Regions from separate parts of the Parapusillimonas sp. JC17 genome, predicted to be linked through region 2. Evidence: predicted binding sites of a transcription regulator. Region 2 holds the regulator's gene; the other holds the start of a gene.
What was found. The regulator LexA, encoded in region 2, represses DNA repair genes until DNA is damaged. The targets are predictions, from matches to a motif close to ACTGTATNNNNATACAGT.
Positions count from the first base shown of each region.

Region 1: ACSBPU_RS21435 (PA0069 family radical SAM protein) is a predicted target of LexA. The motif match lies at 10,044-10,061, and genes of this name have one in related genera.

Region 1 is NZ_CP197474.1:4,481,021-4,493,311, reverse strand. It holds gene ACSBPU_RS21485 (c-type cytochrome) at 207-680, shown strand; gene ACSBPU_RS21480 (FdhF/YdeP family oxidoreductase) at 658-3,027, opposite strand; partial or broken gene ACSBPU_RS21475 (CopD family protein) at 3,155-3,502, shown strand; gene ACSBPU_RS21470 (DUF2231 domain-containing protein) at 3,588-4,073, opposite strand; gene coxB (cytochrome c oxidase subunit II) at 4,147-4,821, shown strand; gene ctaD (cytochrome c oxidase subunit I) at 4,818-7,301, shown strand; gene ACSBPU_RS21455 (hypothetical protein) at 7,298-7,687, shown strand; gene ACSBPU_RS21450 (zinc-dependent alcohol dehydrogenase) at 7,774-8,943, shown strand; gene ACSBPU_RS21445 (DUF411 domain-containing protein) at 9,020-9,436, shown strand; gene ACSBPU_RS21440 (two pore domain potassium channel family protein) at 9,539-9,883, opposite strand; gene ACSBPU_RS21435 (PA0069 family radical SAM protein) at 10,076-11,140, shown strand; gene ACSBPU_RS21430 (SIR2 family NAD-dependent protein deacylase) at 11,222-12,073, shown strand; gene ACSBPU_RS21425 (enoyl-CoA hydratase-related protein) at 12,183-12,291, shown strand, end outside.
Region 2 is NZ_CP197474.1:1,966,477-1,978,767, forward strand. It holds gene clpX (ATP-dependent Clp protease ATP-binding subunit ClpX) at 1-344, shown strand, start outside; gene lon (endopeptidase La) at 453-2,924, shown strand; gene ACSBPU_RS09540 (hypothetical protein) at 3,152-3,358, shown strand; gene lexA (transcriptional repressor LexA) at 3,477-4,148, opposite strand; gene ACSBPU_RS09550 (amino acid aminotransferase) at 4,206-5,408, opposite strand; gene uvrB (excinuclease ABC subunit UvrB) at 5,499-7,523, shown strand; gene ACSBPU_RS09560 (low molecular weight phosphotyrosine protein phosphatase) at 7,881-8,372, shown strand; gene iscR (Fe-S cluster assembly transcriptional regulator IscR) at 8,556-9,059, shown strand; gene ACSBPU_RS09570 (IscS subfamily cysteine desulfurase) at 9,079-10,296, shown strand; gene iscU (Fe-S cluster assembly scaffold IscU) at 10,322-10,708, shown strand; gene iscA (iron-sulfur cluster assembly protein IscA) at 10,712-11,035, shown strand; gene ACSBPU_RS09585 (methylglyoxal synthase) at 11,163-12,092, shown strand; gene ACSBPU_RS09590 (DUF2799 domain-containing protein) at 12,164-12,291, opposite strand, start outside.

The sequences.
Region 1 (12,291 bases), 2.2 Mb from region 2:
TATTATGCTTCGCCTGACATGGTAGCAACTGAACGCACCGACATAGGCTTCGGTTAAGCCATTGAGCCGTCCACAGGCTATTTCGCTTCAATCATACATAGACAAAGGGGTCAGACCCCGTACGGGGTCTGACCCCAACTCGCACCAATCCTGTTATAACGGCAAATCAATCATATTGTCCGGCGCAGGACCTCGGCCACCAAACCATGTTGAAAAATGGAGCAAATGCCATCGTCACGGCCATATTCGCCATGGGCCTGGCAACGGCGGCATTCGCGCTCTGGAAGGCGCGCGAGCCTGCGTTCATCGATCCCTCGGACAGTGCGATGGCTGTGCGCGGAAAGAGGGTATACGACGCATATTGCGCCGCCTGCCACGCGGCCGACCTCAGCGGCCAGCCGAATTGGCGCGAACGGATGGATAACGGGCGTTTGCCGGCGCCGCCGCATGACGAAACCGGACACACCTGGCACCATCCCGATTCCGTACTGATCGACATCACCAAGAACGGCTTGGTGCCGGGACGCACGGCGCCGGCGGGCTATGAAAGCGACATGCCGGCCTATGGCGCCGTCTTGTCCGACGAGGACATCATCGCGGTCCTGACCTATATAAAAAGCACCTGGCCGCCGGAGGTCCTGGAAATGCAAAGAGAGGTCAACCGGCAGGATCCGGGGTAAGCCGCGGCCCGGCCGAGGCAGGCGCAATGCGCACCGGTATGGATTTGGCGGCGGGGACATGGCTTTCCCTGGCATGGTGCCACACCGGCAGCAAGACATTGCATTCCGGGTAGTATGCGGCACACGAGCCTCGTGGTATGTCGTAGGCGACTACCCGCAGGTCACCGATGCTGCGAGGATTGGCGAGATCGACAGCGGTGTGCAGCATGACGCGCTCACCTTCAGTGAGCCCATGTGCCCGGATGTCGTCGGCATTCATCAATACGACTTGCCGCGTGCCGGATATGCCGCGAAATCTATCCTCATACCCATAAATGGTGGTGTTGAACTGGTCGTTGCTGCGCAAGGTCATGAGCTGCAGCACCGTTTCCTCGTCCGATTCCTGCCGCAATCTTGCGGTAAGGTCCTGCGGTATCTTGAAGTTCGCCTTTCGGGAGTCTGTGTTCCATATACGTTCGCGCGGGGCGTTGGTAAGAGGAAAGCCGCCGGGATTCCAGATGCGTTCGTTATACCGGGAAAAACGTTGGGGGTAAGTCGCTTCGATGGCCTCCCTTATGAGCGCGTAATTGTCCATCCATGCCTGCCAAGGCACTTTTGCCAGGCCAAGACGCGGAATCGCCAGTGCAATGCCGGCAATGATCGCGGGCTCCGAACGCAGTTGAGTGCCGGCCGGGGTTTTGCGGCCGATGGAGCCATGGACGCAGGAAGTACTGTCTTCTATGGAAACGAATTGCACGCCGCCCGCCTGCCGGTCGATTTCACTGCGGCCCAAGCACGGCAGCACGTAGGCGCTTTTGCCGGGGAAGAGGTGGCTGCGATTCAGCGTGGTGCTGATATGGACAGTCAGGTCCAGACGGCTCCAGGCCGGTTCCAGCGAGGCCGTGTCGGGCGCGGCCCGGACGAAGTTGCCACCAAGCGCGACGAAGCCTTGCAGGTCGCCCTTCAATGCGCTTTCGCAGGTTCCTATCGTGTCCAGGCCTTTTTTACGGGGCGGTTCGAACGCATACAGTTTGGCAAGGCGATCCAGGGGCGCGAGCTCGGGCTTTTCCGTGATGCCCACGGTGCGCTGGCCCTGTACGTTGGAGTGTCCGCGAACGGGACAGATACCAGCGCCGGCCTTGCCCACATTACCTCGCATGAGAGCGAAGTTGACGAGCATTTGAACGTTGTCGACCCCGCCCAGGTGTTGAGTCAGGCCCATGCCGTATACCAGCAGCACGGCATCGGCGCGGGCATAGATCCGGGCGGCGTCTTCGAGCGCTTCCCTGTCGAGGCCGCTAAGCTGCTGTATGTCGTCCCAGCTCGTGGCCCGCAGGAACCCTGCAAAATCCTCGAATCCAGCGGTGTGCTCGCGAATGAAATCCCAGTCCAGGAGAGGAACCTGTCCTTGCGCGCGGGCACGCTCGTCAACATCCAGCAGCGACTTGCACATGCCCGCAAGCGCCGCGATGTCGCCGCCTGGGACCACTTGGTGATAGTGCGAACTGATCGGCGTACTCGGCGCGCCGAGCATTTGCGCGGGGCGCTGGGGATTCTTGAATTGCTCCAATCCTTTTTCACGCAGAGGATTGAATGTGACGATGGGAACGCCGCGCTCGCTGGCCTTTTGCAGCTCGTGAAGCATGCGCGGGCTGTTGCTGCCGACGTTCTGGCCAAAGAAGAAGATGGCTTCCGCCTGCTGGAAGTCCTCGAGCCGGACCGTGCCCACCCCCAGCCCCAGGCTTTCTTGCAAACCCACCGAGGTGGATTCATGGCACATGTTGGAACTGTCGGGAAGATTGTTGGTGCCATATACGCGGGCCATCAACTGATACATGTAGGAGGCTTCAAGAGACGCCCTTCCGGACGTATAGAAAACGACTTTATCCGGCGCCATCCGCTCGAGCTTGGCGCCGATCTCCGACAGTGCCGTTTCCCAGCTGATGGGCACATAGCGGTCCTGTCCGGCGTCCCAGGCCAACGGCTCGGTCAGGCGGCCCGCGCTTTCCAGATCATGATCGGACCAATTCCGCAATTCGGCCACGGTGTGCCGGTAGAAAAAGTCCGGACCGGCTCGTTTGCTCATGCCTTCCCACGCGGTGGCTTTGGCGCCGTTCTCACAGAACTCCAGGGCGTGAGGTTCCGCAGGCTTGGCCCAGGCACAACTGACGCATGCGAAGCCGGCAGGCTTGTTCTGGCGTGGCAGCACGCGTGCGGCGGCTTCGTAGGCACCTGTCCGGGAAATGATGCCTGCAACCGAACGGGCGGAACCCCATCCGCCGGCAGGACCCGCATACGGACTTGGGCGCTGGTTGTGAAGGCCCGCATGTGGACCGGCGCGTCTTGCTTTCTGATCTGGTCTTGTCATGGACTTATCCCCCTGAAAGGCGCGGTGCAGCAAGACTTATGCCGTGTTCAGCTAATTGTCAGCAAGAGGCCGCGGGCACGGAATTTGCTAAGCGTTGCGACACTGACGAACAACGATAGGAGCGCGCATGGTATGGGTGAAAGCTGTGCACGTCGTTGCCATACTGATATGGAGTGCCGCGCTGATCTATCTGCCCATGATCATGGCGACGCACAGCGCAAAGCTTTCCGAACCGGAATATTTGCGGGTCCATGCAATGTCCCGGACGATTTTTGTCGTATTGGCCTCGCCGGCTGCGATCATCGCGATTTTGTCGGGCACGGCGCTCGTGGCCCTGCGCGATGTGACTGAACCGTGGTTTGCCGTGAAACTGGCGATCGTGGCCTTGATGTCGGTCGTCCATGCGCGTTGCGGCATTATCCTGGCCAAGCAGACTCATGAAGCCGAGCGGGCGAATGCCGGAATCAGGGTGATGCGCATTTTGACGCCACTGGCTCTGATTCCCTGTGTGCTATGGCTGGTGCTGGCAAAGCCCAGAATCGACTACATCGATGCCGCGCTCACGCCTCCTTCACCCCTACCCGTTCTTCGAACACCAGCTTTCCCCCTAGCCAGCCCGCCGCCGACACCAGGAGCAAGCCCAGCGCCGACAGCAGAATACCCGCGGGGTATATGGTCGACACAGGGTCGGAAAGTCGCATGAACCAGTTGAAAAAGGCCACTGCCAACAGCATCACGGCCACGACGGAATGGCTCCATGCAGCGGCGCGACGGCGAATGGAGCCGATGATCAGAAGCTCGGCCGTGCCGACGATGCCCGCGACCAAGCCCATGGCTGCGCCGCCGCCCAGCAACCACAGCGAGACGCGAGCCCAGAACGAATCCAGCGTCAATAGAAAACCGATGTCGCTGGCGGTGGCCGTGATGAGGAAGGCGATGGGGAAGGGCACCAGCATGGGATGGATGGGATGGCTACCCAAGGCCACCGCACTGGGAGAGCCTCCAGGTGGTGATTCCTGCAAGTGCTGTCGAGAGAGATCTTCCATTGGTCCGGCCGCTTCTAGTCGTCAGGCCGGCACTCAGCAAGCACCATGCCGCGGTGCAGGAAAGGCCGCTGTTTTGCTTACGGGCGCGCTTGCAGGCTGTCGCGATGCGCCTTTGTCCGCGATCGACGCCGCAAGCGCCGGCGCTCGGCATGTGGCGGACGTATGGTACGCCATGGCTTGGGGCAGCGCCGGCATCTTGTTGCTGATGCTGGCGCTGACGGCCGTGGCGGTACGCAGGTCGAAAGACGGGGACGCGGGTGTTTCAGCCCGTCGAGGCCATTGGCTGCTGATCGCAGGCGGCGTGCTGTTTCCGGTCAGCGTCATGGCGGCCTTGCTGGTGTATGCCTATGCGAAGGCTCCGCCAAAGGATGAGGCGGCTTACCATGTGCAGGTGACGGCGCATCAATGGTGGTGGGAAGTCCGTTATCCGGACGCGCCTGGCGGCGTACGCTATTCTCTGAATGAACTGCATGTCCCGGCAGGTGTGGCAGTGGGCATCGAGCTGCGCTCCGCGGATGTGATCCACGGCTTCTGGGTGCCCAAGCTGGGCGGAAAGATGGATGCGATACCTGGGCGGACCAACCGCATTGTTTATGTCGCGCCGGAACCGGGCGTCTACCTGGGAACCTGCGCCGAATATTGCGGGACCGGACACGCAGTCATGCAGCTGCGTGTCATCGCGCATCCGCCAGACGCGCTGGAGGGACTCCTGTCGCGCCTGCCCACCACAGAAGGAGTGCGACCGTGAACGACGAGCGACCGCATCCTATAGCGCTGCATCATGCCCTGGAGCGCCAATGGGCCTCTCCAAAGGGCTGGCGCAGCCTTTCGGCCGTGAATCACGGCACGATGGGAATGCGCTTCATCATCGCCGCCTTGTGCTTCTTCCTGGTGGGCGGCGTGCTTGCGATGCTGATGCGTGCTCAGTTGGCCACCTCGGGCAGCGCGTTCCTCGACAGCGATCTGTATGCGCAGATTTTTACGATGCATGGCACGGTGATGATGTTCTTGTTCGCCATCCCGATGCTGGAGGGGTTTGCCTTTTATCTGCTGCCCAAGATGCTGGGTTCGCGGGACCTGGCTTATCCGCGGCTTGGCGCCTATGCGTGGTGGTGCTACCTTTTCGGGGGACTGATACTCATCGTCGCCATGCTTCTGGGCGTGGCGCCCGACAAGGGGTGGTTCATGTATACCCCCTTGTCGGGCAAGCAGTTCACCCCCGGCATCAACAGCGATATCTGGCTGATCGGCATCACGTTCGCGGAGATCTCCGCCTTGTGCGGGGCCGTGGAGCTCATCGCCACCATACTCAAGATACGCGCGCCGGGCATGAGTTTGCGGCAGCTTCCTATTTTTGCCTGGTACATGCTGGTGACCGCCGGAATGATACTGGTGGGGTTCCCGCCATTGATCCTCGGCAGCATATTGCTCGAGCTGGAGCGGGCTTTCGGTCTGCCTTTCTTTTCGGTTGCCCTGGGCGGAGACAATCTGTTGTGGCAACACCTGTTCTGGATGTTCGGACACCCCGAGGTCTACATCATCTTCCTACCTGCGGCGGGGCTGGTGTCGACCATGATCCCGACGTTTGCCCGGCACCCCTTGCTGGGTTATTCCTGGGTGGTCAATAGCGTCGTCGCAATGGGTTTCCTGAGCTTCGGCCTATGGGTTCACCACATGTTTTCAGTCGGGATCCCGCAGCTCAGCCTGGCGTTCTTTTCGGTGGCGAGCATGCTGGTGGCGATACCGACCGCGATCCAGTTCTTTGCCTGGATCGCCACATTGTGGGCCGGTCAGGTTGCTCTTCGGCTGCCGGTCCTATACCTGGGCGGCTTTCTGTTCATCTTCGTGATCGGCGGCCTGACGGGTGTCATGGTGGCGCTCGTGCCCTTCAACGTGCAGGTGCACGATACCCATTTCGTGGTGGCGCATCTGCATTATGTTCTGACGGGCGGCATGGTGTTTCCCCTGTTGGCGGCAAGCTATTACTGGCTGCCTCACTTTACCGGACGCATGCCTTCGGGCAGCCTTGGAACCGCCGGATTCTGGCTGATATTCGGCGGCTTCAACATCACGTTTCTCCCCATGCACTTGACAGGGCTATTGGGCATGCCGAGACGCATCGATGCCTACGCGGCCGACATGGGCTGGGATTTGCTGAATCTGACGTCCAGCATGGGCGGGTTCATACAGGCGATCGGGTTTGCCGTGCTCCTGCTCGATGTGGGGCTGCATGCCCGCAGGGGCACGCCCGCGCCGCGCAACCCCTGGACGGCGGGCACGCTCGAGTGGGCAATGCCTACACCGCCTGCTTCCTACAACTTTGCGACTCAGCCGGACGTCGAGCACCGGTATCCATTGTGGCGGAACTCGGCGCTAGGGGCCGAGCTTGCCGGCGGCAGGCATTGGCTGGGCGGATACCCGCCCGTCCACCGCCAGACCATGAGCGTGGATGCATTGACTGGAAATCCCCAAAGCGTGGTCAATTTACCCGGATCGAGCTGGCTTCCTCTTTATTGCGGCCTGGCAACCGGCGTCTTCTTCCTTGGCCTGCTGTTCAAAGCATATGCCGTGGCCTTGCTGTTCGCGGGCGTGGTCGCGTTGCTGTTCATGATCTGGGTCTGGATGGAGTCACCGCGCGGATCGCAGGAAGCGATCGAGGCGAAGCCGGGCGTGTGGCTGCCCGTGCATACGGACTGCCGGAGTTCTCCAGGGTGGTGGGGCATGGCATGTACGCTACTGGCGAACGGCACCTTTCTTGCGTCGCTGGTTTTCGGCATTGTGTTCCTCAGGCTCTACGCGCCGAATTGGCCGCCCGGGCAATGGCTGGGCATTCCACCTCTGCAAGCGGCGTGGATATTCCTGGCTTACGGTGGCATGGCACTGTGCGTCTGGCGCGGGAACCGGCCACGCGCCGGCGGCGGATGGCTGTACGGCTGTGCCGGCTCCACCGTGTTGGCGCTTGTTCCGGTGGCCGCCATAATCGGCAGGCTGGAGGATCCTGCCAGCCATGCCTACTGGGCTTGCATGATGGTGGCGCTTGCCTACATGGCGGTGCACTTGGCCCTGGTGCTCGTCATGGCCGCGTTCATTGCCCTCCGACGTATCCGCCATGGCCGTGCTGCACCCTTCAGCGAAGAAACGCGGATCTTCGGAATGTGGACGCTTTATTCGGCGGCTGGAGGAGCGGCCCTGATGGTATTGGTACTTTCCTTGAGAGGCGGCGCATGATCGGGAAGACGCACAGGCTCGCCACGCCCTCTGCGACGCGTCCGTCGCTTTCCCGGCTCTTTGCCGGTTTTGTCGTGTGGGCGCTGGCGTTCGTCGTCCTGTATGCCGGCCATGCCCTGGCCTGCCTTTATGTCAGCCCGGATACAAGCGGGGCCGACATCGCCAGGTGGACCTTGATCATGCTCTGGCTCGCGCATGTGCTTCTGTTGGCCCGCATGTCATGGCGCAGCTTGGCCGCCCTGGCGCCGGCCCATGCGGATGCCGACGAGGCCCGGGCGAATGCGCGATTCATGTGGCACGTTACTTTCATGCTCGATGTCTTCGCATGCGCCGCGACCATCGTCACCGGCCTGCCCCTGGCGTGGGTGAAGGTGTGCGGCGCCTGACTCTGCCGCCAGCTTTAGGAATGGCGCTTGCTTTAGCGTGATGGGGCCGGATTGGGGCTCGCCGCGACGACACACAGGAGAGACACATGAAAGCGCTCAGATGGCACGGCAAGAAAGACATACGGTACGACACGGCGGACGAGCCGATGATAGAGCATCCTCGGGATGCCATCCTGAAGGTGTCCTCTTGCGCAATTTGCGGGTCCGACCTCCATTTGTTCGATGGATTCATGCCGGGAATGAAGTCTGGCGACATCATGGGCCACGAATTCATGGGGGAGGTGATGGAGGTGGGCAAGGATAACCATGCTCTGAAGCCCGGCGATCGTGTGGTGATTCCGTTCACCATTTTTTGCGGTGAATGCGAGCAGTGCCGGCGAGGCAATTATGCGGTTTGCGAACGAACAAACCGCAATGCCGAAGCGGCCGCGAAACTGTTCGGCCATAGCTGTGCAGGTCTTTTTGGCTACACGCATCTTACCGGCGGCTATCCTGGCGGGCAGGCAGAGTATGTGCGCGTGCCGTTTGCGGACACCACGCATATACGGGTGCCGGATAGCCTTACTGACGAGCAGGCGCTTTTTCTGGGGGACATCCTTCCGACGGGCTGGCAGGCGGCCGCCCAGTGCGATATTGAATCCAGCGACACGGTTGCGATCTGGGGGGCGGGGCCGGTTGGTCAGATGGCGCTGCGAAGCGCCATGCTTATGGGCGCGGAAAAGGTAGTCGTCATAGATCGAGTGCCGGAGCGCCTGGCCATGGCGCGGGATGCGGGTGCGATCACGATCAATTTCGATGAGGAAAGCGTGCTGGACCGATTGGGGGATATAACGCGCGGAAAAGGGCCGGAGAAATGCATAGATGCGGTCGGCATGGAGTCGCATGCGACACGATCTTTTGATGCGATCTATGATCGCGTCAAACAGGCCGTCATGCTGGAAACGGATCGTCCACATGTGCTGAGGGAAATGATTTATGTCTGCCGCCCGGCGGGCATATTGTCGGTGCCGGGCGTATACGGCGGCCTCATCGACAAGATTCCGTTCGGGGCTTCGATGAACAAGGGTCTTACCTGGCGCATGGGCCAGACTCACGTGAAACGCTGGACCGATCTGTTGCTTGGACATATCCTGGAAGGGCGCATTGACCCGTCGTTTGTCATTACGCATAAGGTCGGACTGAACCAGGGCCCCGATATGTACACGACGTTTCGGGATAAACTGGACGGGTGCATCAAGGTGGTTCTCAAACCGTGATTCGGGCCGAATCCCAGGATGCGATAACCAGCAACGGCGGCGCCGTGTGCGCCGCGATTATTTCCAGGATCATCAAATGAAAGCAGGCCTTCTTGCCTTGGCCTTGGCTGCGGCGGCGTCGGTTGCCCATGCGCAAGGCGATTCCCTTACCGTCTTTCAGGACCCTAATTGCGGCTGCTGTGCCGGGTGGGTGGATCACATGCGTGATTCGGGTTTTGATGTCAAGGCCATCAAGACGACCCAGATGGCGGCCATCAAGCAGAAACTGGGCGTTCCGGCCGAATTGGCATCCTGCCATACGGCGGTCATTGAAGGAAGCGGGCAGGTCGTCGAAGGCCATGTGCCGGCGACGGCAGTACGCAAGCTTTTGGCGGCGCCCACGGTCAATGGCGTTGCTGCGCCCGGCATGCCTTTGAATGCGCCGGGCATGGGGCAGCTCGACGGCAACCTGATCACGCTGGATTTTCACGGCCGGCCGTTCTCTCGCGATTGAAAGGCGGGGAGGGGTCAGACCCCGTACGGGGTCTGACCCCCTTCGTTTGATCCTTGCACGATTTGTGGGGTCGCACCCCATATGGGGTGCGACCCCGGGTATTCAGTCCTCGTCACTCAAATGGAACTTGTGTATCAGCCGGTGTGCCAACGGGGCCAGGACGAGCCCCAGAGTGCCGACGAACACGAGGCCGACCAGTATGCTGTAGAAGGCAAAGAAGATTTTCCCCGCCGCCGTCGCAGGCAGTACGAAAGGACCTATTCCGGCGAGTATCAGCGAGATGTTCAGGAAGGCGTCGTGCCAGTGTATGGGTTCGAGCCAAAGATGGCCGAACACGCCTATTGCCAAGGCCATGGCGACAACGGCCATGGCAAGCCCAAGATGCTTCAGCATGCGCAGCGTGAAATGCCTGGCATGCAGTAAAGGTTCGTCTTTTGATTCGTACATGTCGGCCCCATCGCGTATGGAAGAATTGTCAGGATTCGCTGGCCAGAGGGTATACAAGTTCATGAGACGGGACAAGTGGCCGGGAAAAGGTCAGGATGGGGGTCAGGATGGGGTCAGACCCCGTACGGGGTCTGACCCCTTGAATCGATGGCCTCCTTATGCTGTATATTTATACAGCATAAGGAGGCCATCATGCACATCCCCATCAAGGGCAGGGGCAGCCTGTCCAACAGGAACTCGCGCTTCGAAGCCCATACCCGAGAGGCTTTCGACGACGATTGGCCGGCCGCTGACGACCTCCCCGCGCGTCCCGACACAACGGTCACTGCCGAAACCGCGCGTTCCATCATTACGCGAAACACATCGCCCGATATTCCGTTCGAACAATCCATCAATCCTTACCGCGGATGCGAGCACGGCTGCATCTACTGCTATGCCCGCCCCAGCCATGCTTACCTGAATCTGTCTCCAGGCCTGGATTTCGAAACGCGGCTGTATGCCAAGAGCAATGCGGCCGAAGTGTTGCGCGAGGAACTTTCCAAGCCTTCTTATCGACCGCGGCTGATCGTGCTGGGCAGCAATACCGACCCCTATCAGCCCATCGAAAGGCGCTTGGGCATCACTCGCGCAATATTGCGTGTGCTGGACGACTTCCATCATCCGGTGGCGATCACGACCAAGTCCGCGTCGATCACCAAAGACCTCGATCTCTTGGCAAGCATGGCGAACCGGCGTTTGCTGCGCGTGTTCATGTCCATTGGAACGCTCGACCGGCATATCGCGCGCACGCTCGAGCCTCGCGCCAGCACTCCTGCCGCCCGTATGGAGGCCATGCATGTCCTGAGCCGGTCAGGCGTGCCAACCGGCGTACTGGTGGCGCCCGTCGTTCCCGCGTTGACCGACCACGACATGGAACGCATTCTCGGCCAGGCGGCGGAAGCGGGAGCGCTGGACGCCTGGTACGCATTGCTGCGCCTGCCGCGCGAGGTCGCCGATTTGTTCATTGAATGGCTGCGCGCCCACTATCCCTTGAAAGAAGCCCACGTCATGAACCAGCTGCGCCAGATGCATGGCGGCAAAGTGTACGAGTCCGAATTCTCCACACGCATGCGGGGCACCGGTGTCTTCGCCGATCTGCTCAGGCAGCGATTTCAAAAAGCCTGTACCAGGTTCGGCTTGAATGCGCGCCGGGTCGAACTCGACACCACCCAATTCCGCAGGCCTGCGTCCGCCACCCGGCAGCTTCCGCTATTTTGAGACTTCATCATGGCCGGGGGTTGAGTTTTACGGTTTGTTCATATATGTTTATATTTGAAAAATATCAGCAAGGGCCTGGTTATGGGGATCCACGATTACGAATTCGTCAAGGCCGCCCAGCTCATCAGCCATGCCGATGCTTTATTGATAACCGCTGGGGCCGGCATGGGAGTCGATTCGGGGCTGCCCGACTTCCGCGGTGCGCAAGGATTCTGGCAACGCTATCCCGCGCTCAAGGCGTCTGGAATCGTTTTCGAGGAAATGGCGTCGCCCCGGCACTTCCGTGTCCGGCCCGAGCTCGGCTGGGGCTTCTATGGGCATCGCCTCAACCTGTACCGAAAGACGTCGCCCCACGAGGGCTTCCATATCCTGCATCAGATTGCCTCCCGTCTTCGCCACAAAGCTTTTGTGTTCACCAGCAATGTCGATGGGCACTTCCAGAAGGCTGACTTTCCCGATGACCGGGTCGTCGAGTGCCATGGCTCCATCCATTATCTGCAGTGCCTCGATAGCTGTAGCCCGGACATCTGGCCCGCCGAGCGGTTCGAGCCGGCTGTCGACGACGAACAATGCCTGCTCATGAACGAACCTCCGGCCTGCCCGAATTGTGGCGGGCTGGCACGCCCCAACATCCTGATGTTCGAGGACCTGGATTGGATCGAAGCCCGCAGCATGCAACAGCGCATGCGGCTCAATACCTGGTTATGGGATACGGAAAGACCGATAGTGATCGAGTTGGGCGCAGGGACCGCTCTGCCCGTGGTGCGACAGTTCGGCGAGCGCCAGAAGGCGCCGTTGATACGCATCAATCCCTTCGAGCCCGAACTGCCGAATTCCATCAAGCATGTATCACTGCCCTATAGGGCGCTCGATGCACTGTCCACGTTGAAAATGGCGCTGGAAGACATCCACTTCTTTGGCGGGCGGCTGTAAAGGGCTTCCGTCAGTTATTGAACTGCCGCATCAAATAGTCGGCGAAATTCTTCGCCGCCTGGGAACGTTTTGCCACATCCGATGAGCGAGCGCGCAGCGCGCTTATGAAATCGGGTTCATCAATAAAGTCTGCCCGGTCGGCCAGCAGGTCGAGGTGGCCATTGAGCTGGCCCGAAAGATCGCGTCCAACGCGCCTCTGGTGGTGCAAACCATGAAAA
Region 2 (12,291 bases):
TCCGCATTCTTACAGAACCCAAGAATTCGCTGATCAAGCAGTTCCAGAAACTGTTCGAGATGGAAGAGGTCGAGCTCGAGGTGCGGCCCGCCGCGCTCGCGGCCATCGCCAAGCGCGCCATCAAGCGCCGCACCGGCGCGCGGGGCTTGCGTTCCATCGTGGAACAGGCCTTGCTGGAGACGATGTATGAACTTCCTTCCAAGAAGGACGTCAAAAGTGTAATACTCGACGAAAATGCCGTCACTGGTTCCGGCAAGCCTATGCTCATTTATCAGGATGGCGCGGAAGAAGGAGCCAAGGGTCGGGACGACGCCCAGAAGAAACTGAAGGGTGCAGCAGCGTAGGGACTTGAAAACGTGGGGAAAGCCGCCACATACACCTACAGGTAGTACTGAAAAAGGGAGGCCCTGGCTTCCCTTTTGCATCTTGAGGTAAATTTTAAGGAAATTACTATGTCTGCGAGCCAGATTCTTTCTTCGGAACCCACGGACTTGCCGCTGTTGCCTCTGCGCGACGTCGTGGTATTTCCACACATGGTGATTCCTCTGTTTGTTGGTCGTCCGCGCTCCATCAAGGCGCTTGAGCTCGCCATGGAGGCGGGCAACAGCATCATGCTGGTAGCACAGAAATCCGCAGGCAAAGACGATCCCGCCCCGGAAGACCTGTACGACATCGGTTGTGCAGCGAATATCCTGCAGATGCTGAAATTGCCCGATGGCACGGTCAAAGTGCTGGTCGAGGGCATACAGCGCGCGCGCATCCAGCAAGTGACCGATGCCGACACGCACTTCATGGCGGTCGTCGTTCCCGTCGCGCCCGATGAAGGCGAAAGCGCCGAATCCGAAGCGCTGCGCCGCGCCGTGGTTGCGCAGTTCGAGCAGTACGTCAAGCTCAACAAGAAGATCCCGCAAGAGATCCTCACTTCACTCACCGGCATCGATGACGCCGGCCGGCTGGCCGACACCATCGCCGCACACCTGCCGCTCAAGCTGGAACAGAAGCAGCAAATGCTGCAAGTCATCGGCACATCGGAGCGCCTCGAAAGCCTCCTGGCGCAGCTCGAGTCCGAAATCGACATTCTCCAGGTCGAAAAGCGGATCCGTGGGCGCGTCAAGAAGCAGATGGAGAAAAGCCAGCGCGACTACTATCTGAACGAGCAGGTCAAAGCCATTCAGAAGGAACTCGGCGAAGGCGAAGAAGGCGCGGATATCGAAGAGCTCGAGAAGAAGATCGCCGCAGCCCAACTGCCCAAGGAAGCGCAGAAGAAGGTCGAGGCCGAACTCAAGAAGCTCAAGCTCATGTCGCCCATGTCGGCCGAAGCCACCGTGGTGCGCAACTACATCGATACGCTCATCGGCCTGCCGTGGCGTAAAAAGAGCCGCATCAACAATTCGATCTCGAACGCCGAGAACGTGCTGGATGCCGACCACTACGGTCTCGAGAAGGTCAAGGAGCGCATTGTCGAGTACCTGGCCGTCCAGCAGCGCGTCGACAAGCTCAAGGCGCCCATACTGTGCCTGGTGGGGCCTCCCGGTGTCGGCAAGACCTCGCTGGGCCAATCCATTGCGCGGGCCACGAACCGCAAGTTCGTGCGCATGGCGCTGGGTGGCGTGCGTGACGAAGCCGAGATCCGCGGCCACCGCCGTACCTACATCGGTTCCATGCCGGGCAAGATCCTGCAGAACATGACCAAGGTCGGCGTGCGCAATCCGCTCTTCCTGCTCGATGAAATCGACAAAATGGGCGCGGACTTCCGCGGGGACCCGTCATCGGCGCTGCTCGAGGTGCTGGATCCTGAACAGAACCACACCTTCCAGGACCACTACATCGAAGTCGATTTCGATCTGTCCGACGTCATGTTCGTGGCAACCAGCAATACGCTGAACATTCCGCCGGCGCTGCTGGATCGCATGGAGGTCATCCGGCTGTCCGGCTATACGGAAGATGAGAAGGTCCATATTGCCTTCGATCACCTGCTGCCCAAGCTCATGAAGAACAACGGCGTGCAGGAAGGCGAACTGGTCGTCGAAGAGTCCGCGATCCGCGATATCGTGCGCTACTACACCCGTGAAGCCGGCGTGCGGGCGCTCGAGCGCGAAATCAGCAAGATCTGCCGCAAGGTGGTCAAGCAGCTTCTGGCCAAGAATCCCGCCGCGAAGAAGGGTGGCGCCAAAGCCTCCGCTGCCCAGCCGCTCGAAAGCGTGACGGTCACATCCGAGAACCTCGCTGATTTCCTTGGCGTGCGCCGCTACAGCTTCGGCATGGCGGAAAAGGAAAACAAGGTGGGTCAGGTCACAGGCCTGGCCTGGACCGAGGTCGGCGGCGATCTGCTTACCATCGAAGTGGCCGACATGCCGGGCAAGGGCGTGGTGACGCGCACTGGAATGCTGGGCGATGTCATGAAGGAATCGGTGGAAGCCGCGCGCACCGTGGTGCGGGCGCGCGCCCAGAAGTGGGGCATTCCGAATACGGCTTTTGAAAAGCGCGATCTGCATGTCCACTTCCCCGAAGGCGCAACGCCCAAAGACGGTCCCTCCGCGGGTATCGCCATCACGACGGCCATGGTTTCCGCGCTTACGGGCATACCTGTGCGGGCCGATGTCGCCATGACCGGCGAGATCACGCTGCGCGGCGAAGTCCTTGCCATCGGCGGCCTCAAAGAGAAGCTGCTGGCGGCGCATCGCGGCGGTATCCGCGTTGTGATGATCCCCGAGGAAAACGTGAAGGACCTGGCCGAGATCCCTGACAACGTCAAGAACCACCTGGAGATCATCCCGGTAAGGTGGATCGACCGCGTGCTCGAGGTTGCGCTGCAGGATATGCCTACGCCCCTGTCGGACGAGGAAGTCGCCCGATTGGCGGCTGAAGCGGTCGCCAGCGCCAAGCCCGGTGAGGAAACGTCCAGCGGCCTGATCAAGCACTGATCGGTCGGTCTGGCGGCCCCGTGTTGGGGTCAGACCCCGTACGGGGCCTGACCCCATTTCTTTTTCCAGGGGACAGACCCCGTACGGGGTCTGTCCCCCCCCTTTGCGACCCCATTCGGGGTCTGTCCACCCTTGCGGCCCACCCATATGGCTCGTTAGAGCTATTCACACCACCGGCACGGGTGCCTACACTGCGAACCATGGTTTCACTTCAGGAGGATAAAACCATGGAACGCATTTACGACACCTACGCGGCGCTGCAGAAAGTTCTGGCTCTGGATGCGAGTCTCCTGCCCAGCCTGCATGTCATGGTCGACAAAGAACAAGTCGTGGATCTGCTGGCCAACAGCGCGCAGGAACATGGCATCGTGGTGGGGCGCGAAGACATTGCCCAATGCATAGGCGAAGCGCTGGCCGAAGAGGCTTTGCAATAGCGGGAGAAGTATCGAAGAAGCCATCGCAGCGGCATGGCGCAGCGGTGGCTGGATGAACACAGAGGTATGGCTGTAAGGCGGAGAAACGGGCCGGGGCTGGCGAGCAGCCCGGCCTGTTTCAATGCAGTGGGGTGGCGCGGATGAGCCCGACGGCAATCCCTTCGAGCGAGAAGTCGTCTTGCGCTGTGACGACGATGGGATTGAAGTCCGGGTTTTCGGGCAGCAGCTGGATTTGGCTGCCGGCGCGCATGAAGCGTTTGACGGTGACGTCGTCGCCCAGGCGTGCGACGACGATCTGCCCGTTGCGGGCGTCGGGCGTTTTGCGGACCGCCAGCAAGTCGCCGTCGAGGATGCCGGCATCGCGCATGCTTAGGCCGCGCACGCGCAACAGGTAGTCGGGCGTTTGCGTGAACAACGAGGGTTCGATGCCGACTTCGCGTTCGACGTGTTCGGCCGCCAGGATGGGGCTGCCTGCCGCGACGCGGCCCACCAAGGGCACGAACAGCTGCGATACGGAATTGACGAAAGATGCCGGTACGCCTGCGCCGCCGGCTTCCGCCCGCGTGCTTGCGGGCGTATCCAGCAGGCGTATGCCCCGGGATGCGCCGGCTGTGAGTTCTATGGTGCCTTTTCGGGCGAGCGCCCTGAGGTGGTCTTCAGCCGCATTGGCTGACTTGAACCCCAGTGCGCGGGCGATTTCGGCGCGGGTGGGGGGAAAGCCGGTCCGCGCGATTTCGCTGCGTATGAGTTCAAGGATTTGTTGCTGACGCGCGGTGAGCTTGACGGACATGGCAATCCAGACTGTGTTTTTATACAGTCTGGATTGTGCAGCACTTTGCTTGAAAGATCAAGCAAGAACCTTGGCGATGGACTGAGCGACGTATTCGATGTTGCGGCTGTTGAGCGCTGCCACGCAGATGCGGCCGCTGGCCACGGCATAGACGCCGTGTTCGTCGCGCAGGCGATCGACTTGTTCCGACGTAAGGCCGGAATACGAGAACATGCCGCGCTGCTGCAGGACGAAATCGAAATTCTGCTTGACGCCTTGCGCCTTCAGCTTTTCGACCAGTTGCACGCGCATGTTGCGGATGCGTTCGCGCATCGTCGCCAGTTCGTCGACCCACAGTGCGAAGAGTTCGGGCGTGTTCAGCACCATGGAGACGACCGTGCCGCCGTGCGTGGGCGGATTGGAGTAGTTGGTGCGGATGACGCGCTTCAGCTGGCTGAGCACCCGGCCGCTTTCTTCTTTGCTGGAGGTGATGAGCGTCAGCGCGCCGACGCGTTCGCCGTACAGCGAGAAGGATTTGGAGAACGACGAGCTGATGAACATGGTCATGTCGCGCTCGGCGAACATGCGCACTACGGCCGCGTCTTGCTCCAGGCCTTCGCCAAAGCCCTGGTAGGCGATGTCGAGGAAGGGAACCAGATTGCGCGCCTTGATGACGTCGGCGATCTGTGTCCATTGCTCGAAGCTGGGGTCGACGCCGGTGGGGTTGTGGCAGCAGGCATGCAGGATGACGATGGTGTCTTCCGGCATGGTCTGGAAAGCGGCCAGCATGGCGTCGAAATCCAGGCCATGCGTGCCGGCGTCATAATAGGGATAGGTATCGACGGTGAACCCGGCGCGCTCGAAGAGGGCGCGATGATTTTCCCAGCTTGGGTTGCTGATGGCGACCTTGGAATCCGGCAATATCTGCTTGAGGAAGTCGGCCCCGATCTTCAGGGCGCCTGTGCCGCCCAGCGCCTGCGCGGTAAGGACGCGGCCGGCGGCCACGAGGGGCGAGTTCTCGCCCAGCAGCAGGGTTTGCGCGCCCTTGTTGTAGCCGGGAATGCCTTCGATGGGCAGATAGCCGCGGGCGGCATGAGCTTCGATCCGGGCCTGTTCGGCCTTGCTGACCGCCTGCAGCAGAGGGATACGCCCTTCGTCGTCGTAATACACGCCAACGCCAAGATTGACCTTGCCCGGGCGGGTGTCGGCGTTATATTGTTCGTTCAGGCCAAGAATGGGGTCGCGCGGAGCGAGTTCGACGGATTCGAAGAGTGAGTTCATTTTGTGGGAAAAGAGGTGGGTAGAGAACTGGAAACAATAGTGTGATAATAAGGGGTTTACCCTGACGGTGTCTAGTATGAGCAGCGAAGTATGAACAGCAACGCGCGTGGATTCATCGAGTTTCCCGACAGCCCCTTCCAGCTTTATCAGCCTTACCCGCCGGCCGGCGACCAGCCGGCGGCCATCGATGCGCTTGTCGAAGGCATCGGCGACGGCCTCATGTACCAGACGCTGCTGGGGGTGACGGGCTCGGGCAAGACCTACACCATGGCCAATGTCATTGCCCGCACGGGCCGCCCGGCCATCGTGCTGGCGCCGAACAAGACGCTGGCCGCCCAGCTGTACGCGGAGATGCGCGAATTCTTTCCGCGCAATGCCGTCGAATACTTCGTTTCCTACTATGACTACTACCAGCCGGAAGCCTATGTGGCCGCGCGCGACCTGTTCATAGAAAAGGATTCCTCGATCAACGAGCACATCGAGCAGATGCGCCTTTCCGCCACCAAGAGCCTGCTCGAGCGACGGGATACGATCATCGTCGGCACGGTTTCCTGTATTTACGGCATCGGCAATCCCGGCGACTACCACGCCATGGTGCTCACGCTGCGCGCCGGCGATCGCATCGCGCGCCAGGAATTGCTCGGGCGCCTGGTGGCCATGCAGTACGAACGCAACGACGTCGAGTTCACGCGTGGCCATTTCAGGGCGCGCGGAGAGGTCGTCGACGTGTTTCCCGCCGAGCATGCCGAACTGGCGCTGCGAATCACGATGTTCGACGACGAGATCGAAACCCTTGAAATGTTCGACCCGCTGACCGGCAAGATCAAGCAGAAAGTACCGCGCTTCACGGTCTTCCCCAGCTCTCATTATGTGACGCCTCGCGAAACCGTCTTGCGGGCCGTCGATACCATCAAGGAAGAGTTGCGCGATCGAGCCGCCTTCCTGGTTGCGGAGGGCAAGCTGGTCGAGGCACAGCGGCTGGAGCAGCGCACAAGATTCGATTTGGAAATGTTGCAGGAACTGGGCTTTTGCAAGGGCATCGAGAACTACTCGCGGCATCTGTCCGGCGCGGCTCCCGGCGAGCCGCCGCCGACCCTGATCGATTACCTGCCGGCCGACGCCCTGATGTTCATCGACGAAAGCCACGTCACCATGGGTCAGCTCAGCGCCATGTACCGTGGCGATCGCTCGCGCAAGTCCACGCTGGTGCAGTTTGGTTTCCGGCTGCCTTCGGCCATGGACAACCGTCCGCTCAAGCTGGAGGAGTTCGAGCACCGCATGCGTCAATGCGTATTCGTGTCCGCGACGCCCGCGGCCTACGAGAAAGAGCACTCCGACAATGTGGTGGAGCAGGTCGTCCGGCCCACGGGGCTGGTCGACCCCGAAGTGGAGGTCCGGCCCGCCTTGACCCAGGTCGACGACCTGCTCGGCGAGATCAAGAAACGGATCGCGGTACAGGAGCGCGTGCTGGTGACCACGCTGACCAAGCGCATGGCCGAGGACCTAACCGATTACCTGAGCGAAAACGGCTTGAAGGTGCGTTACCTGCATTCCGATATCGATACGGTCGAGCGGGTGGAGATCATCCGCGATCTGCGCCTGGGCGTGTTCGACGTGCTGGTGGGCATCAACCTGCTGCGCGAAGGGCTCGATATTCCCGAAGTGTCGCTGGTGGCGATTCTGGATGCGGACAAGGAAGGCTTCCTGCGCTCCGAACGCAGCCTGATCCAGACCATCGGGCGTGCGGCGCGCAATCTCAATGGCCGCGCCATTCTGTATGCCGATCGCATTACCGATTCGATGCAGCGGGCCATGGGCGAAACGGAGCGGCGCCGCAACAAGCAGCTGGCATTCAATCAGCAGCACGGGATCACGGCGCGTGGCGTCAGCAAGGCGGTGCGCGAGATGATAGACGGTGTCATGGCGACGCCCGAGGCACCCTCGATGGTGGACGACGTGCCGGCAGAGATTCTGCGTGACGACAAGCTGCTGGCCAAGGAAATACGGCGCCTGGAGAAGCGCATGATGGATCACGCCAAGAACCTGGAGTTCGAGCAGGCGGCTGCCGCGCGCGATGCGCTGAATCGTCTGAAGGAAAAAGCCTTGCTGAGCTGATACGCATGGGCGCCGATATGCATGGGTTGTTGGAAAACACCAACAGTGCGCCGATTTAACCGGCTTGTCACCCGGCGATGCTAGTCGGCGGCTATTGAAGTATTGCTTTCGATAAGACTAGGGTTTACCATTAGGAATTAACGCTTCAGCCTGCGCCGAAACATTATGTTGCGCTGCATGAAGCCAGGCGCTACGTGGCAGCGAACCCTGCTGTCCGATGTTATTGAAAGTTCACGCGATTAGCCGGTAACGCCTTATCACCATTAAGTTTTTGCAATTGTCAATCGATAAGATTCGATAAATGTGGTATTGCAAAAACTCTTGCTATATAACGGGTTTTCCCTCACACTCTCGTCTATGATGACTAAGGTACTTTTCGTTTGCATGGGTAATATCTGCCGCTCGCCGAGCGCAGAGGGTGTTTTCCGCCGTCTAATAGACGAAGCGGGGCTCTCTGAGGTGGTGGGGGTGGATTCCGCTGGCACCCACAGCTTTCATATCGGCGAGCCGCCCGACGCACGCGCCCAAGCCGCTGCGCGCAAGCGCGGGTATGAACTTTCGCACTGTGTCGCGCGGCAAGTCACCGCCGATGACTTCCGCGAATTCGACCTGATTCTGGCCATGGACTGGGAAAATCTTTCGGCTTTGCAGCAGCAATGCCCCAAAGTATACCAGCACAAGCTCATGCTGCTCATGCGCTTCGCCAACGAGTTCGAAGAGGCCACTGTGCCCGATCCTTATTATGGCGGTCCCGACGGTTTCGGCAAGGTGCTTGATTACCTCGAGGACGCCTGTCAGGGCGTTATTGAAATGGTGCGCAAGCGGGCGCTGCAATACCAGGCGGCCTAGTTTTCAACTTGTCCGACTCTAAAAAAAACCGTGCGCCGCACGGTTTTTTGCCGTTTGGGCCCTGTGTCCTGGCTGTAATATCCTAGTAAATTAGTCGGGAATTTGCTATACTTGACTATATTAGTCGGGTAAAGCGCTGGCTAATTTCCCTAGTAATAAACAGGCTTTGGCAAGGACATCACCATGCGTTTAACGACCAAAGGGCGTTTTGCGGTGACCGCCATGATCGATTTGGCGTTGCGGCAGCAAAGCGGGCCCGTTACCCTGGCGGCCATCAGTCAGCGTCAGAACATTTCCCTTTCCTACCTCGAGCAACTGTTCGGCAAGCTGCGCCGGCACGAACTCGTGGACAGCATGCGCGGCCCGGGCGGCGGCTACTCGCTGGGGCGCCTGGCTCGCAACATTACCGTGGCCGACATCATCTTCGCGGTCGACGAACCGCTCGACGCCACCAGTTGCGGCGGCAAGGAAGATTGCAATATCGGCCGCAACGGCGGCACCGGCAAATGCATGACACACGAACTATGGGCAACACTCAATCGTAAAATGGTCGATTACCTCGATTCGGTGTCCTTGCAGGACCTGGTCGATCAGCAGCGCATGCGTCAACTGCACGAAGCCAACGAGGCCAGGGCCGCCATGCGTATTGCGCGCTCGCCCGACATGATCATCGCCAACCCGGTATAACGCCCACAGGAGCCCAAGCATGCAGCACAGCCGCCCCGTTTATTTCGACTATTCCGCCACTACGCCGGTCGACTCGCGTGTGGTCGAAAAAATGGTTCCCTGGCTGTCCGAGCGCTTCGGCAATCCGGCGTCCAACAGCCATGCCTATGGCTGGGAAGCCGAAGAGGCGGTCGAGCAAGCCAGGGCGCAGGTGGCGGAGCTGGTAGGCGCCGACCCGCGCGACATCGTCTGGACTTCCGGTGCCACGGAATCCAACAACCTGGCAATCAAAGGCGCGGCCCAGTTTCATGCGGGGCGGGGCAAGCACATCGTTACCGTCAAGACGGAACACAAGGCGGTGCTGGATACCTGTGCGGAATTGCAACGGCAGGGCTTCGAGGTCACTTATCTTGATGTCGGCGCCGACGGGCTGCTGGACTTGGACGCCTTCCGCGCGGCGCTCCGCCCCGACACCATCGTGGCGTCGGTCATGTTGGTCAACAATGAAATCGGTGTGATTCAGGATATTGCGGCCATCGGCGATATCTGCCGCGAGCGGGGTATCGTGTTCCACGTCGACGCCGCCCAGGCGACCGGCAAAGTTGCCATAGATCTCCAGGCTCTGAATGTAGACCTCATGTCGTTCTCGGCTCATAAAACCTACGGCCCTAAAGGCATAGGCGCCTTGTATCTGCGCCGCAAGCCGCGGGCGCGCATCGCGGCGCAGATGCACGGCGGCGGCCATGAACGCGGTGTCCGATCAGGGACGCTTCCCACCCATCAGATTGTCGGCATGGGAGCCGCCTTCCAGCTGGCCGGGCTCGAAATGGCCGCCGAGCACGCGCGCATACTCGCACTGCGCGACCGTTTCTGGGCCGGGCTGTCGGCAATTCCCCAGGTCTACCTGAATGGCGACCTGCATCGGCGCGTGCCGCACAACCTGAACCTCAGTTTCAGCTACATCGAGGGCGAAGCACTGATCATGTCGCTCAAAGAGCTCGCCGTGTCCAGCGGTTCAGCCTGCACGTCCGCCAGCCTGGAGCCTTCATACGTACTGCGCGCATTGGGCCGCAGCGATGCGCTGGCCCACAGTTCGCTGCGCTTCTCGATCGGGCGCTATACGACCGAACAAGATGTGGACTTCGCCGTCCAGGTCGTCACGCAGCGCGTGGCCAAACTGCGCGACATATCCCCCCTGTGGGAAATGCACCAGCAGGGGGTGGACGTCGAAGCCTATCAGTGGGCGGTCAATGCATAGTTCAGGACGGGCAACAGGCAGCATCATGGCGATATACAGCGACAAAGTGCAAGATCACTACGAGCATCCGCGCAATGTCGGCGCATTCGATGCGTCCGACCGCCGGGTCGGCACCGGCATGGTGGGCGCGCCGGCGGAGGGCGGGGTCATTCGGCTGCAGATACAGGTGGGCGAATCGGGTATCATTGAAGATGCGCGCTTCAAGACCTACGGCTGCGGCTCGGCCATCGCTTCGAGCTCTCTTGCCACCGAATGGGTAAAAGGCAAGACACTGGGCGAAGCCTTGCAGATCCGCAATGTCGATATCGCGAAAGAGCTGGCGTTGCCGCCAGTAAAGATTCATTGTTCCATCCTGGTCGAAGACGCCATCAAGGCGGCCGTTCGTGATTACCAGGACAAGCATCAGGACTAAGACATGGCTATTACGCTTACACAACAGGCGGCTGACCATATCAATCGCTACCTCCAGAAACGTGGCGCAGGCCAGGGCTTGCGTCTGGGCGTAAGGCTGACGGGTTGCTCCGGCATGGCCTACAAGCTCGAGTACGTCGACGAGCCCAAACCAGATGATCAGGTCTTCGAGCAGCGGGGCGTGAAGGTATTCGTGGACCCCAAGAGCTTGCCGTTCATCGACGGCACCGAGCTCGACTACGGACGCGAAGGCCTGAACGAAGGTTTCAAGTTCTCCAACCCCAACGAGAAAGCATCTTGCGGTTGCGGCGAGTCCTTTACAGTCTAAATTGATGTTCTGGGGTCAGAACCCGCATGGGGTCAGACCCCATGCGGGGTCTGACCCCAGGCATAGTCTTCCATTACATTGTTTCAGGGGTCAGACCCCATACGGGGTCTGACCCCGCCTCATTCTCATGACGACCACACCTCCCGTTTTGCGGTTCGGCCTGGCCGCCAATCGCCTGCACCACGAAACCTATGGCGCCGCGATCTTCCGCTGGCTGGAGCAATCGGCGGTCGGCATCCGCGAGCTCGGGCTCGAACTGTACACCGTCGGCCGCACGCTGGATGCCATTGAACGGTCGGATCTCCTCAAAGGCTATCCTGGCCTCATCCGCTACCCCTACGGCCGGGAGGGCGGGCTCATGAAGCTGGTTGCCCGGGTCACCGAAGGCGCGGGTGACGAACGCCCGTTCGACGGTGCCATCTATCTGATCGATCCGGTCGATCCCTCATCCATTTTTCCCGAAGCGCTGGCCCTGAAGCGCCAATGCATCACCCACGGCCGGCCTTTTGTGTCGACCCTGATGGGCGCCATAGAGTGGGTAGAGGTCGAGCGCCTGTGCCGGGGCTTGCCGGCTGATCCCAAGCTCGATCCGATTTTCGATTTCTCGCGGCAGACCCTGGCCTTGATCGCGCACGATGCGCTCAAGGATGAAATGGTTGAATATGCGGCGCAGCATTTCGATTTGCTGTCCAGATTCGCGCACCGGGTCGGTACCGGTACGACCAGCGGCCGGCTGAACGAATTGGCGAAATCTCGTGGCTGGCCGGCGGACCGTCCCTGGGTGCAGCCTTTCTTGAGCGGCCCCCTGGGCGGCGATGCGCAGATTGCGGAACTGGTGCTCGAAGAACGCTGCCAGCGCGTGATCTTCTTTGAGGACCCTCACGTTGCGCGCCAGCACGAGGCCGATATCCAGCTGCTGGAACGCGCGGTCAGGGTCGTCACCGACAAGGCCTGCTGCATCGCCTCGCCCGCAGTGGCGCGCAAGTGGGCGGACGCAGTAGCGCGGCGGGGCCTGGGGTCAGACCCCGTACGGGGTCTAACCCCTCACAATCCTTAGGGACAGACCCCATGCGGGGTCTGTCCCGTCACAGTCTTTAGGGTCAGACCCCGTACGGGGTCTGACCCTGCCTAGTATCGCAGCCGGCGCTCGGCCTCGTAGACGTCGTTGCGGGCGTTTCGCAAACTCCAGTCCAGGTCACGCAGTTCCTGGCGCAGGCGCTTGCGCTTGTCATCGTCTTTCTCTTTCTCCAGGCGCC